DNA from 3 places in the Streptomyces sp. NBC_01166 genome. Region 3 is predicted to be linked to each of the others. Evidence: riboswitches for the same ligand, from Rfam matches in the RefSeq annotation. Region 3 holds a riboswitch; each other region holds the start of a gene.
What was found. Region 3 has a riboswitch for cobalamin ahead of OG379_RS03250 (ABC transporter substrate-binding protein). Riboswitches for the same ligand answer to the same signal wherever they lie in the genome.

Region 1: it holds a riboswitch for cobalamin, as region 3 does, so the genes downstream of both, OG379_RS09410 (cobalamin biosynthesis protein) here and OG379_RS03250 (ABC transporter substrate-binding protein) in region 3, are expected to answer to the same signal.
Region 2: it holds a riboswitch for cobalamin, as region 3 does, so the genes downstream of both, metE (5-methyltetrahydropteroyltriglutamate--homocysteine S-methyltransferase) here and OG379_RS03250 (ABC transporter substrate-binding protein) in region 3, are expected to answer to the same signal.

Annotation. Positions count from the first base shown of each region.
Region 1 covers NZ_CP108613.1:2,026,980-2,034,370, reverse strand. The annotation lists gene OG379_RS09420 (putative cobaltochelatase) at 1-857, opposite strand, end outside; gene OG379_RS09415 (cobyric acid synthase) at 854-2,404, opposite strand; gene OG379_RS09410 (cobalamin biosynthesis protein) at 2,401-3,345, opposite strand; cobalamin riboswitch at 3,474-3,603, opposite strand; gene OG379_RS09405 (hypothetical protein) at 3,915-4,139, opposite strand; gene OG379_RS09400 (anion permease) at 4,152-5,402, opposite strand; gene OG379_RS09395 (class II aldolase/adducin family protein) at 5,649-6,308, shown strand; gene OG379_RS09390 (alpha/beta hydrolase) at 6,376-7,391, shown strand, end outside.
Region 2 covers NZ_CP108613.1:7,956,437-7,963,827, forward strand. The annotation lists gene OG379_RS35995 (GH92 family glycosyl hydrolase) at 1-863, shown strand, start outside; gene metE (5-methyltetrahydropteroyltriglutamate--homocysteine S-methyltransferase) at 934-3,252, opposite strand; cobalamin riboswitch at 3,411-3,632, opposite strand; gene OG379_RS36005 (carbohydrate deacetylase) at 3,693-4,592, opposite strand; gene OG379_RS36010 (glycoside hydrolase family 43 protein) at 4,842-6,374, shown strand; gene OG379_RS36015 (GNAT family N-acetyltransferase) at 6,424-6,762, opposite strand; gene OG379_RS36020 (pirin family protein) at 6,759-7,391, opposite strand, start outside.
Region 3 covers NZ_CP108613.1:645,798-653,188, forward strand. The annotation lists gene OG379_RS03235 (PRC and DUF2382 domain-containing protein) at 148-1,158, shown strand; gene OG379_RS03240 (ABC transporter ATP-binding protein) at 1,216-2,046, opposite strand; gene OG379_RS03245 (FecCD family ABC transporter permease) at 2,043-3,074, opposite strand; gene OG379_RS03250 (ABC transporter substrate-binding protein) at 3,125-4,198, opposite strand; cobalamin riboswitch at 4,228-4,415, opposite strand; gene OG379_RS03255 (hypothetical protein) at 4,498-4,668, opposite strand; gene OG379_RS03260 (acyl-CoA dehydrogenase) at 4,665-6,515, opposite strand; gene OG379_RS03265 (carbohydrate kinase) at 6,562-7,391, opposite strand, start outside.

The DNA.
Region 1 (7,391 bases), 1.4 Mb from region 3:
GCCGTCGCGGTGCGGGCCATGACGATGTCGGCGCGCATCCCGTCGACCTCGAACGCCGCGCACGTCGCCGCGATCTGCCGCAACACGCCGTCGCCGAGCACCACATGGGGAAGCAGGGCGCGCGCGGCGACGATCCGCTCGCGCAACGCGGCCTCCTCGTCGGCCCACCGCGCGGCGAACCCGTCCGGATCGTCGTCGTAGGCGAGCCTGCGCCGCACGACCTCGACACGCAGGTCCGTCTCACGCGAGGCCGCCACCTCGACGGTCAGCCCGAAGCGGTCCAGCAGCTGAGGCCGGAGCTCGCCCTCCTCCGGGTTCATCGTCCCGACCAGCAGAAAGCGCGCCGCGTGACGGACGGAGACACCCTCCCGCTCCACGTACGAGGCACCCATGGCCGCCGCGTCGAGCAGCAGGTCCACCAGGTGGTCATGGAGGAGATTGACCTCGTCGACGTAGAGGATCCCGCGATGGGCGTCGGCGAGGAGCCCCGGCTCGAAGGCCTTCACGCCCTCCGAGAGAGCCCGTTCGATGTCGAGGGCGCCGACCAGCCGGTCCTCCGACGCGCCGACCGGAAGTTCCACGGTCCGCGCCGGACGCGACACGCCCGTACCCGTCTCGTGGGGACCGTCGGGACACGCCGGATCGGGCGCTCCCGGGTCGCACGAGAAACGGCACCCCGCCACGACCGCGACCTCGGGCATGAGCGCGGCGAGCGCGCGTACGGCGGTGGACTTGGCGGTGCCCTTCTCGCCGCGGACCAGGACCCCGCCGACGGCGGGGCTGACCGCGTTGAGCAGGAGCCCCAGCCGCAGATCGTCCTGTCCGACGATGGCGGTGAAGGGATAGGGCGTACTCACAGGGCCTCCTCTGTCGCAACCACAACTGCATGACCGGGCGCGGGCGGCGCACCCGGCGGGATGAACGGCAGCCCCTGCGGCGGGCCGGTCTCGATCAGCCGCCACAACGCGTCCGTGTCCGCGTGTTCCTCGATCAGATCCCCCAGCCGGTCCAGCTGTTCCGCCCGCAACGCCCCGAAGCTCGTGTCCGGCGCCGCGGTGAACCGCCGCCCCGCGGCCCGCGCGACCTCGCCCAGGAACGCCCGCCGGAACGCGTCGCTCTCCAGCGAACCGTGCCAGTGCGTCCCCCAGACCGAGCCCACCCGGCACCCGTCCAGGAACGGCTCGCCGCCGCTCACCTCGGCGACCCCGTGGTGGATCTCGTAACCCTCCACCGGCTCCCCGAGCGCCGACCCGACGGGCCGCCCCAGGACCTTCTCCCGGCCGAAACGGACGCGGACGGGCAGCAGTCCGAGCCCCTCGACCAGCCCGGCCCGGGACTCCACGTCGTCCTCGATGCGCTCGCCCAGCACCTGGAACCCTCCGCAGATCCCCAGCACCGGGCGGCCCTCCGCGGCCCGCCGCACCAGCGCGTCGGCCAGCCCCCGCTCGCGCAGCCACGCCAGCGCCTTCACGGTGCCCCGTGTCCCGGGCACGATCACGAGGTCCGCGTCGACGAGCTCCTCCGCCCGGTCCACGAACCGCACCACCACACCCGGCTCGGCCGCCAGCGCGTCCACGTCGGTGAAGTTCGACATCAGCGGCACGGCGCACACCGCGACCCGCAACACGTCCTCGCCGTGCGGCGGCGCCACGACCGACTCCCGTACGGTGCCGCGCATCGAGACCCGCAGCCCGTCCTCCTCGTCGATGCCCAGCCCGTGGGCGTACGGCAGCACCCCGTACGTCCGCCGCCCCGTGAGCCCGAGCAGCATGTCGAGACCGGGCTCCAGCAGCGACACGTCACCGCGGAACTTGTTGACGAGGTAACCCGCGACCAGCGACTGGTCCTCGGGGCTCAGCAGCGCCGTCGTGCCGAAGAACGAGGCGAACACACCGCCCCGGTCGATGTCGCCGACCACCAGCACGGGGAAGCCCGCGGCCCGGGCGATGCCCATGTTCACGATGTCCGTGCGCCGCAGATTGATCTCGGCAGGACTGCCCGCCCCCTCACAGATCACGGCGTCATACGTGCCCCGCAGCTGCTCCAGACAGTCCACGACCGTCCCCAGCAGCGCCTCCTGGCGACCGCCGTGGTAGCCGCGCGCACTCATCTCGCCGACCGGCTTCCCCATCAGGACGACCTGGCTCGACCGGTCGCCGCCCGGCTTGAGCAGCACCGGGTTCATCAGCGCGGACGGCTCCACCCGGGCGGCCTGCGCCTGCATCGCCTGGGCGCGGCCGATCTCCGCCCCCTCCCGGGTGACGAACGAGTTCAGCGACATGTTCTGCGCCTTGAACGGCGCGACCTTCACCCCCCGGCGCACCAGCCACCGGCAGATCCCTGCCGTGACGACGCTCTTCCCCGCGTCCGAGGTGGTCCCCGCGACCAGCAGCCCGCCGCTCATCCGACTCTCCGTCCCATGGCCGACCGCCCCGCCGCGCACACGACGAGGGCCAGCACACTCACCCGGCGCGACAGCCGCGCCGCGCGTTCGATGTCCGTGACCCGCACGTCCCGGCCGGCCTCGCCGTTGAGCACCGGCCGGTGCTCGACCCGCCCGCCGTACGCGAGGGTGCCGCCGAGACGTACGCCGAGCGCCCCCGCGAACGAGGCCTCCACCGGGCCCGCGTTGGGGCTGGGATGCCTGTCCGCGTCCGCCCGCCAGGCCCGGACCGCCTCGCGCGGGCGCCCCCCGGCGGCCACGGCGAGCACGGCGGTGAGCCGGGCCGCGGGCCAGCCGGCGACGTCGTCGAGCCGTGCCGACGCCCAGCCGTAGCGCCGGTAGCGGGGCGACTTGTGCCCGACCATGGCGTCGAGGGTGTTGACGGCCCGGAAGGCGACCAGTCCCGGCACTCCGCCGAGCGCGCCCCACACGAGGGCTCCCACGACGGCGTCGGAGGTGTTCTCGGCGACGGACTCCACCACGGCGCGGGCGATCTGCTGCCCGTCCAGCGACTGCGGGTCGCGGCCGCACAGATGCGGAAGCCGCTCCCGGGCCGACTCGATGTCCCCGGCGGCCAGCGCCCTGCCGATGGCGCGGGCCTCGCGCCCCAGCGAGGTGCCCCCGACGACGGACCAGGTGGCGGCGGCGGTCAGCGCCACGGCGGCGGCGGGACGGTTCCGGGCGGCACGCGCGGCCAGGGCGGCGGCGCCCGTGGCACTCCCGGCACAGACGAGCGTGTGCAAGGCGCCCCAGCCGCGGTGGTCGCGCCACAGGCGGCGCTCGGCGCCCGCCGCCGCACGTCCGAAGGCGGCGACGGGGTGACCACGCCGGGGATCACCGAACAGCAGGTCGGCGATCAGGCCGGCGGCGGCTCCGTACGCGAAGATGCGGTCGGCTCGCACCGCTCAGCCGGCCGTCGCGCCTCGGAGGACCTTCGTGACAGGTGGTGAAGCGACCGACGCAGGGCAGCCAGACATGGCGTATGTCCTCACTCAGGGTCCGCGCCCTGGTTCGACGTGACCGGCGACGAGAGTCTCCTGGCTTCCGGATCCGCAGTTCCTCCGGCCTTCCAGCCCGCGGTGGCGGGCCGTGACTTCCGTGTGGAGGCTGCTCCCCGGTGACAGTGGCGGGACCGCGCCGGATTCGCACCGGCTTCCTCTCCTGTCGCCGTAAGGCCGGCCGGCACATGGGGGCGGCGTCGCGGGCCTGGGCACGCACTCTGCGGCGTTGGCGTCAATCAACAACGCTCCGCGTTGCCTCAATCCTCCGCCTTGCAGCTGCACGCACCCAGGCCCGCTCCTTCACCCGCCCCCCATGTGCCGGCCGGCCTAAATGGCTCCGGCAGTCCACCATGCCCCGTGAATGCCCGTCAACCTGCCGCTGACCTGCGAGGCTTCAATGTGCTCAGACGCACACCGGGCCGGACACACGTGGTGTGTCCGGCCCGGTGCGGGAACCCGCGTGGGAGCGGTCAGGCGACGATCAGATAGATCCCGTACGCGACCGCCGCCGCGCACAGCCCGAAGCAGGCGTACGCGCCGGTGCGCACCAGGCCGTTGCCACCGCCGCCGCCCTGCGCGGTCGACGTCTGCCGGGCCATGCCCGTGATGCCGAGGGTGAAGAGGCCGACCAGTGCGACGGTGACCACGAGGCTGACGCCGAAGACGGACGCGAGAGCTGCCCAGTCGATGTTCATGCGGATCCGTCCTTACACCGTGGCCGGGTCGGCCGGGGTTCCGGCCGTCGTGGCCGGGGCCGAGATGGTGGTCTTGAGCTCCGGTACGACGACACCGGCCGGCGGCGGGCTGACCGCGGAGATGGCGGTGGTGACGACGCCCGCGGGCTCGGCCTCCGCGTTCACGTTGGTGTGGTCGACCGGCTTGCGGCGCGACAGCAGCCAGATGGCGCCGGAGCCCGCGACGAGAAGGACGGCGACCGCCCCGACGCCCCAGGGCCCCTGCTTGGTCAGGAACTCGGCGCCCGCGCCCATCAGACCGGCGGCCGGCAGGGTCAGGCCCCAGGCGACGAACATCCGGGTGGCGGTGGACCAGCGGACCACGCCTCCCTTGCGTCCGAGGCCCGCGCCCATGACGGCACCGGAGCAGGACTGCGTGGTGGAGAGGGAGAAGCCGAGGTGCGAGGAGGCCAGGATGACCGTGGCCGCACTGGTCTGGGCCGCGAAGCCCTGCGGCGGACGCAGGTCGGTGAGGCCGCTGCCCATGGTGCGGATGATGCGCCAGCCGCCGAGGTAGGTGCCCATCGCGATGGCGATACCCGCGGAGGCGATGACCCAGACCGGCGGGTTGGAGCCGGGGGAGAGGACGCCACCGGTGACCAGGGCCAGGGTGATGATGCCCATGGTCTTCTGCGCGTCGTTGGTGCCGTGGGCGAGAGAGACGAGACCGGCCGAGGCGATCTGGCCGGCGCGGTACCCCTTGGCGGTCGACTTCAGCTGCGCCTCGTCGGTGATCTTCCGGTTCAGGCGGTACGTCAGCTTCGTGGCCAGCAGCGCGGCGAGACCGGCCACGACCGGGGCGGCGATCGCGGGCAGCAGGACCTTGGTGACGACGGTGCCGCCGTTGATCGAGGACCAGCCGGCCGACATGACCGCGGCGCCGATGAGGCCGCCGAAGAGTGCGTGGGAGGAACTGGAGGGCAGGCCGACCAGCCAGGTCAGCAGATTCCACAGGATCGCGCCGACGAGCGCCGCGAAGATGACCTCGGTTCTGAGGCCGTTCTCGTTGATGATCCCGCCGGAGATCGTCTTGGCGACCTCCACCGACAGGAACGCGCCGACGAGGTTGAGAACGGCGGACATGGCCACCGCTGTCTTGGGCTTGAGAGCGCCGGTCGAGATGGTGGTGGCCATCGCGTTGGCGGTGTCGTGGAAACCGTTCGTGAAATCGAACACGAGAGCTGTCACGATCACGATCGCGAGCAGCAGCGTGATGTGTTCCATTTACCCAGGCAATCGTTCGACGTCATTGGCACGTGGAACGTAAGCAACCAGGGTGAACGGAAGATGAACTGGGCAGGGCGGCACGGTGACCCCAACCGTGTGCACCGGTTCCGCTTGTGTGCGCCAGGGGTGGGCCGGACCGCGGCCGCCGGTGCGGGGCCCGGTGCCGCCCGATGTGGGGGATCTTGACCGATGCCGATTCAGTCCGTCGGGGAGACATCGGTCACGTGACTCTAGGATCCCCGTATGGGTGACATGGATGAGCGTGCTGTCGAACAGGCGTGGGCCGGTGTCGTCGCGACGGCACGGAGGACGGCGGCGGACGGCCTGGTCGTCGGAACCTCGGGCAATGTGTCGGCCCGGGTGGGCGACATCGTCCTGGTCACCCCCAGCGGGGTGCCCTACGACCGGCTCGGCCCCGGGGACGCCGTCGCCGTCGACCTCGAAGGACGCCAGGTCCTCGGCGACCTGGTCCCGACCAGCGAACTCCCCCTCCACCTGGCCGTCTACCGGGGCAGCGACGCCGCGGCGGTCGTCCACACCCACGCCGTGCACGCCACGGCCGTCTCCACCCTCGTCCCCGAGGTGCCGCTCATCCACTACGCCGCCGCCCTGCTCGGCGGCCCCGTCCGCACCGCCGCCTACGCGCGCTACGGGACGCCGGAGCTCGCCGACAACATGCTGGCCGCCCTGCGCGACCGCACCGGCTGCCTGCTGCGGAACCACGGCACCGTCACCTACGGGCGCACCCTCGACGAGGCCTACGACCGCACCGCCCAGCTCGAATGGATGTGCAGGCTCTGGCTCACCGCGAGCTCCGTGCCCGGCCACAGCCCGAGCCTCCTCACCCCGGCCCAGCTGCACGACGTCCAGGACGCCCTGAAGGGCTACGGCCAGCGCGGCTGAGCCCGGCGCCGCGCCGTACGGCCCCTGCCCACTGGCCAACGGCGCCCCGGCCCAGGACACTGGAGCCGTGCGCCCGGCAACAGCGGCGGCAGTGGCCGCAACCTCGATCCTCGGCGTCGGCGCGGCAGCGGTCGCCGCCGGCCGCTACGCCAGCGACGCCGCCCTCGGGGCGCCCTCGCCACGGCCCTTCCCCGCCGACCGCCGTCTCACCGTGCACGCCACCGCGGCCGGGCAGATCACTCTGACCCGCTCCTTCCCCGCGCTGCGCCCCGGTACGTACGGACTGGCCGCCCGCGGTGTCCACGCGGTGGTCGGCCCGGTGATCGACCAGGTGCCCGGCGGCCATACCTTCGTCTCTCCCGACACGGTGGTCCGCCGGCTGGAGCGCGTGACCCTCGGCAGCCTGAAGCCCGGCGCCCGGGTCCGCCTCACCCCGGAGCTCCACCGCGGCGACCCGCTCGCCGCCCTCGGCCTCGCCTACAAGGAGGTCGAGGTCCCCGGCGAACTCGGTCCCCTGCCCGCCTGGTTCGTGCCCGCCGCCCGCGACACCTGGGTGATCACGGTGCACGGCCTCGGCACCACCAGGGACCACCCCATGAACGTGATGGGGTTCCTCAACGCCCAGCAGTTTCCGGTGCTCGACCTGGCCTACCGCGGCGACGCGGGCGCCCCGCGCTCCCCGGACGGACTCGCCCACCTCGGCGAGTCCGAGTGGCGCGACCTCGACGCGGCCATCCGCTACGCGGTGCGCTACGGGGCGGAGAACGTCATCCTGTACGGCTGGTCCTCCGGCGCCTCGATGGCCCTGCACGCGGCCGTCAACTCAGCCCTCCGCGATCGCATCAGCGGCCTCGTCCTCGACTCCCCGGTCCTGGACTGGAAGACCACCCTGCGCGCCCTCGCCTCGGCCCGGGGCGTCCCCTCCGCGCTGCTGCCCCTCGCCGTCCGGGCCGCCCAGGGCCAGACCGGACTGCACGGAGCCCCGCTCCTGGAGACCTCGGTGCCGACCGCCCTGCACGCGCCCACGCTGATCGTCCACGGCCCCGACGACACCCTGGCTCCCTGGCAGCAGTCCAGGGAACT
Region 2 (7,391 bases), 7.3 Mb from region 3:
CGCTGTCCGACGCGATGCTCGGGCAGATGGCGAAGGAACTCGGCCACGACGAGGACGCCGCACGCTATGCGGAGCGGGCGCAGAACTACCGGAAGATCTTCGACAGTTCGACGGGCTTCTTCCGCGCACGGGACGCTAACGGCGCCTTCACCGGCCCCGCCGACCCGGCGCAGAGCGAGGGCTTCCACGAGGGCACGTCCTGGCAGTACCAGTGGCTCGTCCCGCAGGACCTGCCCGGCATGGTCTCCCTGATCGGTGGCACCGAGTCCGCCAACGAGCGGCTCGACTCGTTCTTCGCCTACGAGCAGTTGCTGCAGGACCCGGCGAAGACCGCCCGCGAGGTGTGGGTGAACGGGCCGTACGACTACTACAACGCGGACAAGTACAACCCTCAGAACGAGCCCGACCTGATCGCCCCGTACACCTACCTCTCCACGGGGCAGCCCTGGAAGACGACCGACGTGGTGCACGCCGCGCTCACGCTCTTCACGGACACCCCGACCGGCATGACCGGGAACGACGACCTGGGGACGATGTCCGCCTGGAACGTCCTCTCCTCGATCGGGATCTTCCCGGTCCAGCCGGGCACCGACACCTGGGGCCTGTCGACCCCCGTCTTCGAGCGGGTGGACCTGACCCTCGACCGGCGCTACTACCCCAAGGGCCGCCTGACGGTGAAGGCTCCGGGCACCTCCGACTCGGCGCGCTACATCCAGGCGGCGCGGACGGACGGCGCCGCGTACGGGAAGACCTACCTGACCACCGAGGACATCCGCGGCACACGCGACCTGTCCTTCGAGGTCGGCACGGAGCCCTCCCGGTGGGGCACCTCGGCGGACGCGGCACCGCCCGCCCTCAAGTGATCCACTGAACAACCTCTGTCCGCAGCCGGACCGGCCGGGGCGCACCCAGCGCCCCGGCCGGTCCGGGTCGTCAGGACGCCCGGAGCTCGCCCCGCACGGTGCGGGCCGCGGTCACGAGGTTCTCCAGCGACGCTCGGGTCTCCGGCCAGCCACGGGTCTTGAGCCCGCAGTCCGGGTTGACCCACAGCCGCCCGGCGGGGATCGCCTTCAGGCCGGTGCGCAGCAGCTCGGCGGCCTCCTCCGCGCTCGGCACGCGGGGCGAGTGGATGTCGTACACGCCGGGTCCCGCCTCCCGCGGATATCCGTGCTCCGCCAGCTCGTGGGCGACCTGCATGTGGGAGCGGGCCGCCTCCAGGCTGATCACGTCGGCGTCGAGGTCGTCGATGGCCCGGACGATGTCACCGAACTCGGCGTAGCACATGTGGGTGTGGATCTGTGTGTCCGCCCGCACCCCGCTGGTGGTGAGCCGGAACGCCTCGGTCGCCCAGTCGAGGTAGGCCTGGCGGTCGGCGGCGCGCAGCGGCAGCGTCTCGCGCAGTGCGGGTTCGTCCACCTGGATGACGGAAGTCCCCGCGGACTCCAGGTCGTTCACCTCGTCACGCAGGGCGAGGGCGACTTGCCGGGCGGTGTCACCGAGGGGCTGGTCGTCGCGGACGAAGGACCAGGCGAGCATCGTGACCGGCCCGGTGAGCATGCCCTTGACCGGACGGCCGGTGAGGGACTGGGCGTACGTCGTCCATCCCACCGTCATCGGCCCGGGGCGGGAGATGTCCCCGGCCAGGACCGGCGGACGGACATAGCGGGTGCCGTAGGACTGGACCCAGCCGTGCTGGGTCGCGAGGTAGCCGGTCAACTGCTCCGCGAAGTACTGCACCATGTCGTTGCGTTCGGCCTCACCGTGCACCAGCACGTCCAGGCCGGTCTCCTCCTGGAAGGAGATCACCTCCTGGATCTCCGCCTTGATGCGCTCCTCGTACGCGGCCGCGTCGATGCGGCCCGACCGCAGAGCGGCGCGGGCGGTGCGCAGTTCGGCGGTCTGCGGGAACGAACCGATGGTGGTCGTCGGCAGCAGGGGCAGGCCGAGGTGCGCGCGCTGCACCGCCGCCCGTTCCGCGTACGGCTGGGAGCGGTGGGCATCGGCGTCGGTCACCGCGGCGGTCCGGGCGCGGACGGCCGGGTCCCGGGTGACGGGGGAGTGGGCGCGGGAGGCCAGGTCGGCCCGGTTCGCGGCGAGTTCGGCCGCGATCGCTCCGGTGCCCCGGTCCAGGCCCCTGGCGAGGGTGACGACCTCGGCGGTCTTCTGCCGGGCGAAGGCCAGCCAGCGCAGGACCTGAGGCTCGATGTCCCGTTCGGCTGACGTGTCGAGAGGGACGTGCAGCAGCGAGCAGGAGGACGCCACGTCGATCCGTCCGGCGAGCCCGAGCAGGGTTCCCAGGACGGAGAGCGACTTCTCGAGGTCGTTGATCCAGATGTTGCGCCCGTTGACGACCCCGGCGACCAGGCGCTTGCCGGGGAGCCCGCCGACGGCGGCCAGGGCGTCCAGATTCGCGGCTGCTGCCTCCGTGAAGTCCAGCGCCAGCCCTTCCACCGGGGCCTTGGCCAGAACGGGAAGGGACTCGCCGAGCAGGCCGAAATAGGAGGCCACGAGCAGCTTGGGCCGGTCGGTGAGCGTTCCGAGCCGGTGGTAGGCGTGCTCGGCGGCCTCCAGCTCGGCCCGGCCGCGGTCCTGGACGAGTGCGGGCTCGTCGAGCTGTACCCACTCGGCCCCGGCCGCCCTGAGGTCGGCGAGTACCTCGGCGTACACCGGCAGCAGACGGTCCAGGAGTGTGAGCGGGTCGAAGTCCGCGGCCACACCGGGGGCGGGCTTGGCGAGGAGCAGGTAGGTCAGCGGACCGACCAGGACCGGCCGGGCGGCCAGCCCCAGGGCGACGGCCTCCTCGAGCTCGGCGACCTGCTTGGCGGAGTCCGCGGTGAAGTCGGTGTCAGGGCCCAGCTCCGGGACCAGATAGTGGTAGTTGGTGTCGAACCACTTGGTCATCTCCAACGGGGCGACGTCCTGCGTGCCGCGAGCCATCGCGAAGTAGCCGTCGAGTGCGTCGGCGGCGACCGCCTCCCGGTGGCGGCCGGGGACCGCTCCGACCATCACGGTGGTGTCCAGCACATGGTCGTAGTACGAGAAGTCGCCGGTCGGGACCTCGTCGATGCCGGCATCGCTGAGCTGCTGCCAGTTGGCACGGCGGAGTTCGGCGGCGGTGGTACGGAGGGCGTCGGCGGTGACCCGGCCCTTCCAGTAGCCCTCGACGGCCTTCTTGAGTTCCCGGTTCTGTCCCTGCCGGGGGTAGCCGTACACAGTGGACCGCGCTGCCGCGGTCGCGTGTTCGTCGGTCACGGAGATCTCCTTCGCGAGATGAATCCCTGAGATCCCGGGGACGGGACGAGGGCGCGAAGGGGCGACGTAACGGACGGGACCGTGTCGACCGACGCGGTGATCCGACCGGTATGTACGCCGACCCGCCCTCGAGGTCACCGGGATGTCCGCGCGCGTTCGTTCGCGCGCGGGCAGATGGCAGGTCTTCGGACTCGCGGGCACGTCCTGCGTGAGGACACCTAATGGCCGTCGCTTCCCAGGTCCGGTACGTCGGACCCAGTGCGTATGACGGCGGTCGTTCCCGCTCACCGCTGCGGGGCAGTCCCGGAATTCCACCGGGTTCCCTCTTGCGACGCGCCCCGCCTGGCGGACGGGGGCGAACCAGCTGCACCCACCAGCCTACGGGGCCGTACGAGGACGCGGTGCGCCAGGTCCAGGATGCGGATGGTGCCGGCGCCGGCTCAGACAGGACCCGTGTTCCTGGCCCATACGCGCTGAACGGCCCGGTAGTCGATCAGCGTGACGCCCTCCCGGGCCACCGCTTCCCGGGCCTCCGGCGACGTGAGGAACTCGTGGTCCGTACGCCGCACATGGTGGTCGCCGTCGGTGCTCCGTGACTCCTGGCCGGCGAGACCGGGATGGACCGCCCATTCGCTGAGTCCGGCCGGCAGGTCGTGGAGCAGCCGGCCGTAACGGGCCGCCTTGTCCTCGACCGGGAGGGAGAAGCTGTCGAGGAAGTCATGGTCGATCACGGGCAGTCCTCTTCGCCGCATGGCCCGCAGCCCCGGCTCCAGCCAGACGCGGACGGCGAGGCCGTACTCCGCGGCCAGCCCCACGGTCAGGTCGAGGATGTCGTCGCGGCCTCCGTCGGCCAGGCAGTGAAAATCCAGGTGGGTGGGCATGAGGCCCGCATCGGCGACGGCGTCGATCTGCGCGCGGAACTCGGTCTCGACCTCGTCGGGCCGGACGCGGCCGAGCAGGGCGGACCGCCCTGCGGTCGTCGGCTCGAAGAAATTGCCCGCCGGGTCGAGCAGGGAGGGAACCCTCTCCCTGGCCGTCAGGGGGCCCCAAGGACGGTCGGGCGTCTCGCACACCATGGTGAGGTGGAGCCCGAACGGAATCCCCGGCCTTCGCCGGAGCAGCCGCATCGCGTCCGGGGCCGCCGGACACACGGTCATGAGGCTGCATGAGCCGGCGATCCCCTCCTCGATCGACTCGATCACCCCCGCGTTGACCGCGGGGCACATGCCGAAGTCGTCGCAGTTGACGATCAGCAGGCGGGCATCGGCCGGGAACCCGAGAAGCCGGTTCCACCGCGCCGGCGACGTCATGATCGCGGGTTCGACGCCTTCTTCATCCATGCCCGCAGTCTGTTCCCCGTCCTGAGGTTGTGCACACGGATTTCGTCGAAGCGCTTCGACTGAATCTCTCGGGGAGTCGCGGAATGTGTCCGAGGCTTGCTCCGTGGAACTCCGTTCCCTCGAACTTCTCGCATGTGAACCCGAGTCCTGACGGGTCTATTGACACGCCTACGCCGGGCTGCCATCTTCGAAGCGTTTCGACGATCATGGCCTTGGGACGCCGTCCTGGCCCGAGCCTGAGGACAGCCCGTGGTGCTCTTCGACAATCCCGTGATACCCGGCTTCAGCCCGGATCCGAGCATCTGCCGCGTGGGCGAGGACTACTACGTGGCGACGTCCAGCTTCGAGTACGTACCCGGGGTACCGCTGTGGCACAGCCGGGACCTGGTGCACTGGCGGCTGATCGGACACGCCCTGGACCGCCCGTCGCAGCTGGCCCTCCCCGACACGGCTCCGTCGTCGTGCGGGGTCTACGCCCCCACGCTGCGGCACCACGACGGCCGCTTCTGGATGATCACGACCGTGGTCGCCGGTGCGGGCAACGTCCTGGTGACCGCCGAGGACCCCGCAGGTCCGTGGTCGGACCCCGTGCGGGTCGGCATACCCGGCATCGATCCCGATCTGGCCTGGGACGACGAGGGGGGCTGCTGGTGCGTGTACTCCGACGGCGGGATCCGGGGGGTGCGTATCGACCCGGAGACGGGCGAACTGCTCGGCGAGCCGGTGGAGATGTGGTCGGGGAGCGGGCTCCAGTACCCCGAGGGCCCGCATCTCTACAGGATCGGCGACTGGTGGTACCTGCTGCTGTCGGAGGGCGGAACGGAACGCGGGCACGCGATGTCGCTCGCCAGGTCCCGCTCGCTGCCGGGGCCCTTCGAACCGCACCCGGACAACCCCGTCCTCTCCCACCGCAGTACCGGACACCCGGTGCAGAACACCGGCCACGGCGATCTGGTGCAGGCGCACGACTCCACCTGGTGGATGGTGCTGCTGGGCACCCGGCCCCGCGGGGACACCCCGGGGTTCCACGGCATGGGACGGGAGACGTTCCTGGCGCCGGTGCGGTGGGAGGGCGAGTGGCCGCTGCCGGGGCCGCTGGAACTCCGCGCGGAGGCTCCCGGCCTGGCTCAGCACCCCTGGCCCGCCGAGCCGCACCGCGACGACTTCGACTCGCCGGTGCCGGCACCCTGCTGGGTGACGTTGAGGCGCCGCGATCCGGCTGACGCACGCCTCGACGAGCGGCCGGGCCACCTGGTGCTGCACGCCCGGGCGGACGGCATGGACAAGCCCGGCGCGCTGTTCGTGGGGCGGCGCCAGCGCGACCCCGACTGTGAGGCGCGGACGCGGGTCGACGTCGGCGAAGGAGGCCGGGGCGGCCTCGCCGTACGGCTCGACGAGGCCCACCACTACCAGGTGGAGACGGAGGACGGCGTGGTCCGTGCGGTCGCCCGCATCGGCCCGCTGCGCCGGACGGTCGCCGAACGGGCCGTGCCCGCCGGGCCTCTGACGCTGCGCGTCGACGTGACCACCACGGGAGTCCTGCCGCCCACCGTCACCGTCCGTCCGGAGGACCCCGATGCCGACGCGGGCCTCCGCGTCGGCGGCCCCGACACCCTTCGACTGGGGTTCGAGACCGACGACGGCTCCTTCGAGATCCTCGCCGAGCTCGACGGCCGCTACCTCACCACCGAGGTCGCGGGCGGATTCACCGGCCGGGTCATCGGCATGTACGCGACCCGGGGCACTCTGGCCTTCGACTGGTTCGAGCTGCGGCCGGCCTGACGGAGCGCCGCCACCCGGCCGCCGTCCGGGCGGGCGACGGCGCGGGTGCTCAGCGAGCCAGGGTGGTCTCCAGCCACTGCAGGATCTCGGGCGTGACCGGGTCGGTGATGTCGGAGAACTCCTCGTGCTTCTTGAGGAACTTGGCCACGTAGGGGCAGACCGGCACGATCCGCTTGCCCGTGTCCCGTACGTGGCTGAGCGCCTCCCGCACGAGGACGGAGGCCAGGCCCCGGCCCGCGAAGGCGTCGTCGATCTCGGTGTGGAAGAAGACGCGCTGCGCGTCGCGGTCGCGGTAGGCGGTGAACCCCGCGCTCGTTTCGTCGACCAGGATCTCGTAGCGGTGCCTGGCGTCGACGTTACGGACGACGGGGGCGTCGGCCTGGGTCATCGGGTGCTCCCTTTCGGGCGTGTCGGGTTGCCACGCGGTGCGATGGTGGCGTTGGGAAGAGCCGGGGCGGGGATGCGGGCGCCGGGGTAGCCGTCGACGTGGCCGAAACGGTCGGAGCCTGCCTCCCACTCCTCGCGTGCCTCGACGATGTCGTCATGACTGCGGCCCACGAAATTCCACCACATGACGATCTCTTCGTCGAACGGTGTTCCGCCCACGAGCACGGCCCGGGCGGGGGCGTCGGTCTCGTTGACCAGGGTGACTTCCCCGTGCCCCGGGCCGAGGTAGCCCAGCTCGGCCGCTCGCAGCAGCGTTCCGTCCAGACGGATGCTCCCCTGGTCGACGAGAAGGCCGTGCTCGAATGCCGGGTCCGTGTCGAGGATCGCGGTCGCGTGCGGTTCGAGGACGATCTCGGCGCCGAGCAGAGGGGTGAAGGCCGGGACGGGGGAGGTGTCTCCGGCGAGGGAGCCCAGGAACACCCTGATCACGGCGCCGTCCCGGCGGACCGGGTCCGGCACATGGTGCCGGAAGTCGCGCGCCGCGTCCCGGTGCTCACCGGGAAGCGCCACCCACAGCTGGACACCGTGCAGGACCGTGGTGCCGGGGGTGGAGACCTCCGTGTGGCTGAT
Region 3 (7,391 bases):
GCCACCGCCCCTCCCCGGTGTCCCGGGCCGCTCGCCGCCCAGGCCGGGAAGTTGCACCGTCCAACCGGGTGAGGCGCGATGGAAGCCGGACGCGCCTCCCCTGCTGGACCCAACCGCAGGACGCGCCCGGGCGAGGAGGAATCGGCCATGGGAGCCGCTGACGGTTTCACGGATTCCGGAGAACTCGACGGTCTGACCGTCTACGACAGCGACGGAGAGAAGGTCGGCACAGTGGGGCGGGTGTACGTCGACGACGACACCGGCAAGCCCGACTGGATCACGGTCAAGACCGGCATGTTCGGCATGAAGGAGAGCTTCGTTCCGCTTGCCGGAGCCCGCCGGATTGGCTCCGACCTGCACGTCTCGCATCCGAAGGACCGCGTCAAGGACGCCCCCCGGGTGGACGCGGACGCGCACCTCTCCGTATCGGAGGAGGAGGAGCTGTACCGGCACTACGGGATGACCAGGAAGGCCACCGGACGCGCCGGAGCGGGCGGCGACGCGCGCACGACGTCCGGGACCGGAACGGGAGCCATGGGTGCCGCGGGTGCGGCCGGGGCAGCCGGTGCGGCCGGCACCGCCCGCACGACCTCCGGCGGCCAGGCGAAGACCACCGGTACCACCGCCGGCATGGGCACCACCGGTGCGGGCAGGCACCGCGACACGGAGACCTCCTCCACGTCCCGCCCGCTCGCCGGAGCCGGAGCCGAGCGGTCCGCCGCGGGTGCCGGCGGCCGTGAGGAGATGGTCCGGTCCGAGGAGCAGCTCCAGGTCGGCACGGAGGAGTACGAGAGCGGAAAGGCACGCCTGCACAAGTACGTCGTGACCGAGAGCGTCACGCGGACGGTGCCGGTGTCCCACGAGGAGGTGCGCGTGGTGCGCGAGCCTCTGCAGCCGGGCGAGAAGGTCACAGGTGTGAAGGGCACGAACGACCTCGGCGAACAGGACGTCGAAGTCACCCTGCACGCCGAACGAGCCACCGTCCGCAAGGAGGCTGTCCCCGTGGAACGGGTCCGTCTCGAAACCAGCAAGGTCACCGAGCAGAAGGAAGTCTCCGCCGAGCTCCGCAAGGAGAAGATCGACTACGCGGACGGCAAGGACGACATGGGCAGCGGCAAGGACATGGGCGGCGAGTTCGGCCAGGGACGTCGTCGCTGACCCCTCACACAGCGGCGAAAGGCCGCGCGACAGAAGCGAGGGGCGGACCCGGGTGGTTCACGGGCCCGCCCTCTCGTCGCACTGCCGCCGGTGGACGGCCTCTCCCGGCAGGAACCGCACGGAGGGGCGCCCGTCGGGCCCTTCCGGCGTGACCACCGCGCGTACCCGGTAGACATCGGCGATGAGTTCCTCGGTGATCACCTCCGAGGGCGTTCCGCCGACGACCACCCGGCCTTCCTTCATGACCGTGACCCGGTCGCAGAACATGGCGGCCAGATTGAGGTCGTGCAGCGCGACCACCGCGGTGACGGGCAGCGCGGTGACCAGGGAGAGCAGCTCCAGCTGGTGCTGGATGTCCAGGTGGTTGGTGGGTTCGTCCAGCAGGAGTTCACGCGGTTGCTGGGCGAGGGCGCGGGCGATCTGCACCCGCTGCCGCTCACCACCCGAGAGGGTGTGCCAGGACTGTGCGGCACGGTCGGCGAGCCCGGTGCGCGCCAGGGCCTCGCGCACGGCGGCGTCGTCCTCGGGCCCGGGCGCGGACCAGGCCCGCCGGTGCGGGATGCGGCCGAGGCGTACGACGTCCAGCACGCTCAGGTCGACCTGCGTGACCGCGTGCTGGTCGACGACGGCCACGCGGCGGGCCACGCCTCGCCGGCCGGTCTCGGCGAGCGTGCGGCCGTCGAGGGTGACGACGCCGGCGCCGGGGGCGAGTACGCCCGCCATCACCCGCAGCAGCGTGGTCTTGCCGGAGCCGTTGGGCCCCAGGAGCCCGACGGTGGTGCCGGGCGGCGGCGCGATGCTCACTCCGTCGAGGACGAGCCGCCCGCCGGCCTCCCTGCTGACCCGGTCGGCCCGCAGGCCGTCGCCGGGGACCGCTGTCCGGTTCACGCGCTCCTCCGGGTGCGGTGGAGGATGAAGACGAAGACGGGCACCCCGATGAGGGAGGTGACCACACCGACCGGGACCTCCTGCGGGTCGAGGACGGTCCTGGCAAGGGTGTCGACCCAGACCAGGAACACGGCTCCGGCGAGGGCGGTCACCGGCAGCAGCCGCCGGTGCCCCGAACCCGTCAGCGCCCGGGCGGCGTGCGGCAGGACGAGGCCGACGAAGCCGATGGCGCCCGCCGAGCTGACCAGCGCCGCCGTCAGGAGCGCGGTGGCGCAGAGCAGCACGATCCGGGTGCGCCCCACGTGCACCCCGAGGGCGGCCGCGGCGTCCTGGCCGAAGGCGAAGGCGTCGAGCGTACGAGCGTGGCCGAGGCAGATCAGCAGCGTCACGGCCAGCACGGCCGAGCACATCCATACATCGCTCCAGCCCACCCCGCTCAGCGAGCCGAGCAGCCAGAAGAGCACGCCCCGGGTCTGCTCGGCGTCGGCGGCGGTCATCACGACGAAGGACGTGAGCGCGGAGAAGAGCTGCATGGCCGCGACCCCGGAGAGGACGACCCGGTCGGTGGATCCGCCGAGGGTGTGGCTGAGCAGCAGGACGAGGGCGAACGAGCACAGCGCCCCGACGAACGCGCCGCCGGAGACCGACACCGCTCCGCCGCCGACACCCAGGACGACGACCACGACCGCCCCGGTGGACGCCCCGGAGGAGACGCCGAGGACGAAGGGGTCCGCGAGCGGGTTGCGCAGCAGCGACTGCATCACGGTGCCGCACACCGCGAGCCCGGCCCCGCACACCGCGGCGAGCAGGGTGCGGGGCATGCGCAGGTTCCAGATGATGCCGTCCCGGATCGGGGTCAGCCGCCCGCCTCCCAGGCCGAGGTGCGAGGCCACCGCGGACCAGACGTCCGGGACGGAGATACGGGCGGGTCCGATCGTGACGGCGACCGCGACGGACAGGAGCAGCAGGGCGACCCCCGCGCTCCACAGGACGCCGTCGCGCAGGATCCGGGCTCCGGGGGCGGTCAGCGCCGCGGACGGCTGCTCCGCCCGTACGTCCGGGGCGCGTTCGGTCCTCGTCACCCCGCGAGCCCGAACGAGCGCAGCCCCGCCGCGACGCGCTCCACGCCCTCCACGGTCCGGATGGTCGGGTTCATCGCCTGGCCGCTCAGCAGGACGTACCGCTTGTGCCGGACGGCGTCCATGTTCTTCGTGGCGGGGTTGGACTCCAGGAACTCGATCTTCTTCGCTGCGCTCTCGGCCGTCTGCGACTTCCGGGTCAGGTCCCCTATGACCAGCACGTCGGGGTTCCGGTCGGCGACGGTCTCCCAGTTGATCTGAGGCCATTCCTCGTGGGTGTCGTCGAAGACGTTCTTCGCGCCGAGCTCCTCGGTGATGATGCCGGGGGCGCCGCAGCACCCGGCCAGGTACGGGGCCTCGGAGTTGGCGAACCAGTAGAGCATCGTGGTGCCGGACGCGTCGATGTCCGCGGTCGCCCTGTCGACGCGGCCGCGGAGGCTCTTCACCAGCTTCTCGCCCCGCTCCGGGACGCCGAACACCTTGGCCAGGTCGCGTACTTCGCCGTAGACGCGGTCCATGGTCAGGGGCTCGGAGCGGGAGCCGTCACTGCTGCCGGTGTTGTCCTTGCCCGCGCAGTCGGAGGGTGCGAGGTACGTGGGTACGCCGAGCTCCTCGAACTGGTCGCGGGACGCCACCCCGCCCTTGCCGAGGGTGGATTCGAACGAGGCGCTGACGAAGTCGGGTTCCTCGGCGAGGACCTTCTCGGAGGAGGGCTGGTTCTCGGCGAGGCGCTTCACCGTGGATTCGTCCTTCTCCAGACCTTTCATCACCGGGTCCGTCCAGGTCGCGGTGGCGGCCAGCCTGTCGGCGAGACCCAGGGAGAGCAGGATCTCCGTCGATCCCTGGTTGAGGGAGACGGCGTGACGCGGTGCCGCCTCGACGGTCACCGTACGGCCGCAGTTCTTGAGCGTCACGGGGAAGCCGTCGCCTGCGGCGTCCCGTGCTGCGCCGTCGGGAGTGCTCCCATCTCCGCCGCAGGCCGTCAGAAGGACAAGTCCCGCGATGAGAAGGGCTGTTCGGCGTACGGTGCTGGCTATGAGCGGCACGGAGACCTCGGCGTTCTCTGGGCTCATGCGCGGAGCCCGTACGGAGTTCCGCTCCCGGTGCGGAAGCGGTTGCCAGCAGGTCTTCGGACTCGGGTTCGTCCGGACAGGGCGCCTTCCCGGTGCACCCGAGGGTGTCCCAGTGGCTGTGGCCCCGCCCGTCCCCCTCACCGCTGCGCGTCAGCTCCGGATTCGCACCGGATTCCCTGACTCCACGTGGAGTGTGACTGGCGTCTGCAAGCTATCACGCGGCGCGGGGCGGCCTCGCGGGCCGTGGCCGGTACGGCGGGGGGCTTCTCCCTCTCCGTACCGGCCGGCCGTCAGGCGGGTCAGCCCTTGGGGCGAACCGATTCGCCGCCGTCGGCCTGCGGCTTCCCGCCGCGGCGGGCAAGCACGGACGTCGTGCCCCAGTAGGCGAGCAGGACGGCGCGCAGTCCCAGGATCTCCAGGTGCTCGCCCAGGCGGCAGCAGACAGCCCGCCCCCTGCCTCCGGCGCTCATCGGGCGTCCGCCGGGCGGGTGTTCCACGGGCCCCCGGGATCGTCGTACGCGTCCGCATAGCCGGGCCCGGCGATCGGCCAGTCGGCGAGCAGTTCCTCGGGCAGCGCGAAGGAGTCGGCCAGCTCCGGGGCGTGCGCGGCGACGGCCGTGAGGAGCTCCTCGACGGCCTCGGGCAGGGCGTCCACCTGAGCGGTGCTCAGGAGGCCGGCGGCCAGCAGGTCGCCGCTGTTGCGGGACACCCATTCGAGGGCGAACAGCCGCTCCAGCTCCCCGAGCCGGTCCTTGGCCGCCCCCTCGGGCAACGTCGCGCGGGCCTCGGCGTAGGCCTCGGCGGCCTGCCGGTACGCGTAGGCCTCGACCCCGCGCAGGGCGGGACCCGAGGCCGCGTTCCACCGGCCGAGGGTGTCCGCGTCGGGGGCCCGCAGCGCACGGACCCTGGCCCGGGCGAACCAGATGTCCTGGACCGAGGCGAGGAGCCGGCCCAGGAAGTACGGGTCGGCGAGGTCCCCGGGGTGCGGGGCCCGGTCCGGGGCGTCGTCACCGCCGGGGTCGGCGGCGAAGAGCATGTCGGCCGCCGCCTTGGCGTACAGGGCGATGTTGTCGCCCTCCGCGGTGATGGCCCCCTCCACGCCCGTGACGAGTTCGGTCATGCCGTTGTTCTCCAGCAGCGCCTGCGCGCCGCAGCGTTCACGGCTCTCGACGATGACATCGCGGGCCCGCCAGGTGATCCACGCCTTGGCGACATCGACCAGTCGCACCGCGTCCGTCCGGGCGCGCTCGTCCGTACAGGCTTCCCAGCGTTCCTGCGCCCTGCGGTACAGCAGGCTCATGGCGAAGACCATGGCCATGGCCGAGGCGAGCGGACCGTGGTGCGTCCGGTGGGCGTTCACCGGCACCGGTGGGGCGCCCCGTGAGCCGGAGATCATCCGGTGGCCGCCGTAGCGTACGGCGACCGCCAGGGTCGCGCGGGCCGAGCCCGCCGCGCAGGCGCTCATGGAGATCCGGCCGGGGGTGACCCGCCCGATGGAGGTGAGGAAGCGCCGCCGCCTGTCCCCCGGCTCCGTTCTGAACTCCTCTGGCGCGTCGCCCTCCCCGGCCGGTCCCAGCAGGGCGTCCCGTGGCACGAAGAGCCGGTCGAACGAGGTCAGGCAGTGGTCCACCGGGCTGCCCATCCGGGCCGGGAGCCGCCGCACCCGGATACCGGGCAGCGCCTGCGCGTCGTCGGTGAGCGGCACGAGGAAGAGGCGTACCCCGTGGTCGGAGCCGTCGGCCACCAGACGGGCGGCGACCAGGCCGGACTTCGCTCCGCCCGCCGGGCTGGTGTTGGGCATGAACTTCTGCGCGCCCGGGTTCGGGGTGTGCAGGACGAAGCCGTCCCGCTCACGGTCGTAGGTGGCGGTGGTCTCCATGGCCGCGGCGTTGTTGCCGTGTGCCACTTCCGTGCAGAGGAAGGTGCCGATGCGCCGCATCGACAGATAGTCCGACAGGTCGCGGCGGCCGGCGCAGTCGTGGTCGAGGAGGCTGCCGAGGAAGAGGTTGTAGTGGATGCCCGCCACGGTGGTCAGCGCGGGGTCCACCGGGCCGAGCCAGGCGTGCAGGGCGGCCAGCGCGCGGGGATCGGCGGCGAGGCGCGCTCCGCTGTCGAGGGAGAGGTTGAGGATCCGCAACCGGTCGTAGGCGAGGTCCAGTCGCTCTTCTGGCGTTCCGCCGACGGGGCGGCGGAACGGTTCTGTGCTGATCAGCCGCTGCCAGAATCCGTGCTCTCGGCGGAATTCCGGACCGAGGATGACGCCGGTCAGCAGTTCGGTGGTGGACGGTGGGGCGGTGTCGGTAAGGGTCACGGTCATAACGAAATCAACGACCGTGGTGCGGGCGAGGACACCGCTGGACGGTCTACGGCTCCGGGACCGGCACGCCGGTAAGGGCCGCTGCCAGCTCCTCCTGGTCGGGAGGCAGGGCGCCCGCCCGTCCGACGGTCACGGCGGCCGATGCCACGGCGTGGCGCAGCACGTCGCCCAGGACTGCGGCGTCCAGCGGGCGCAGCCGAGCGCGGGCCTGCCCTCCGAGCAGTCCGTGCGAGGCCAGGGCGTGCAGCGTGGCGGACATGAAGGCGTCGCCTGCGCCCACCGTGTCCGCGACCCTGACGGGTGGCGCGTCGGCGCTCACGGTCCCGCCCGGCAGGAAGGCCGTCGCCCCTCCGGCACCGCGGGTGACCAGGACGACCGCTGGCCCGGAGCGCAGCCACCGCTCGGCGGCCCGCTCCGGCGCCTCGTCCGGGTACAGCCACCGCAGGTCCTCGTCGCTGGCCTTCACGATGTCGCTGAGCGCGACCCAGCGCTCGGCGCGGCGTACGGCACGGGCGTGGTCCCCCATCAGTCCGGGCCGGACGTTGGGGTCGTAACTGACGGTCGCCGCCGCGCGGAGTGACCCGACGAGCTCCAGAACGGTGTCCGCACCGGGGTCCATGGCGGTGGCGAGGGACCCGGTGTGGACGTGCCGGGGCGGCTCCCCGGACCACGCGACCGGGCCCAGCGTCCAGCTGATCTCGAAGCTGTACGTGGCCCGGCCCGCCTCGTCGAGGTCCACCGTGGCGGCGGGAGTGGGCGCGCCGCTGCCGTCGTCGAGGACCCGTACCCCGGCCGAAGCCAGGTGCTCCTCGATCAGCCGCCCGTCGGGGTCCGGGCCGAGCTGGGTGATCAAGGTGGTGCCCCGGCCCAGTCTGG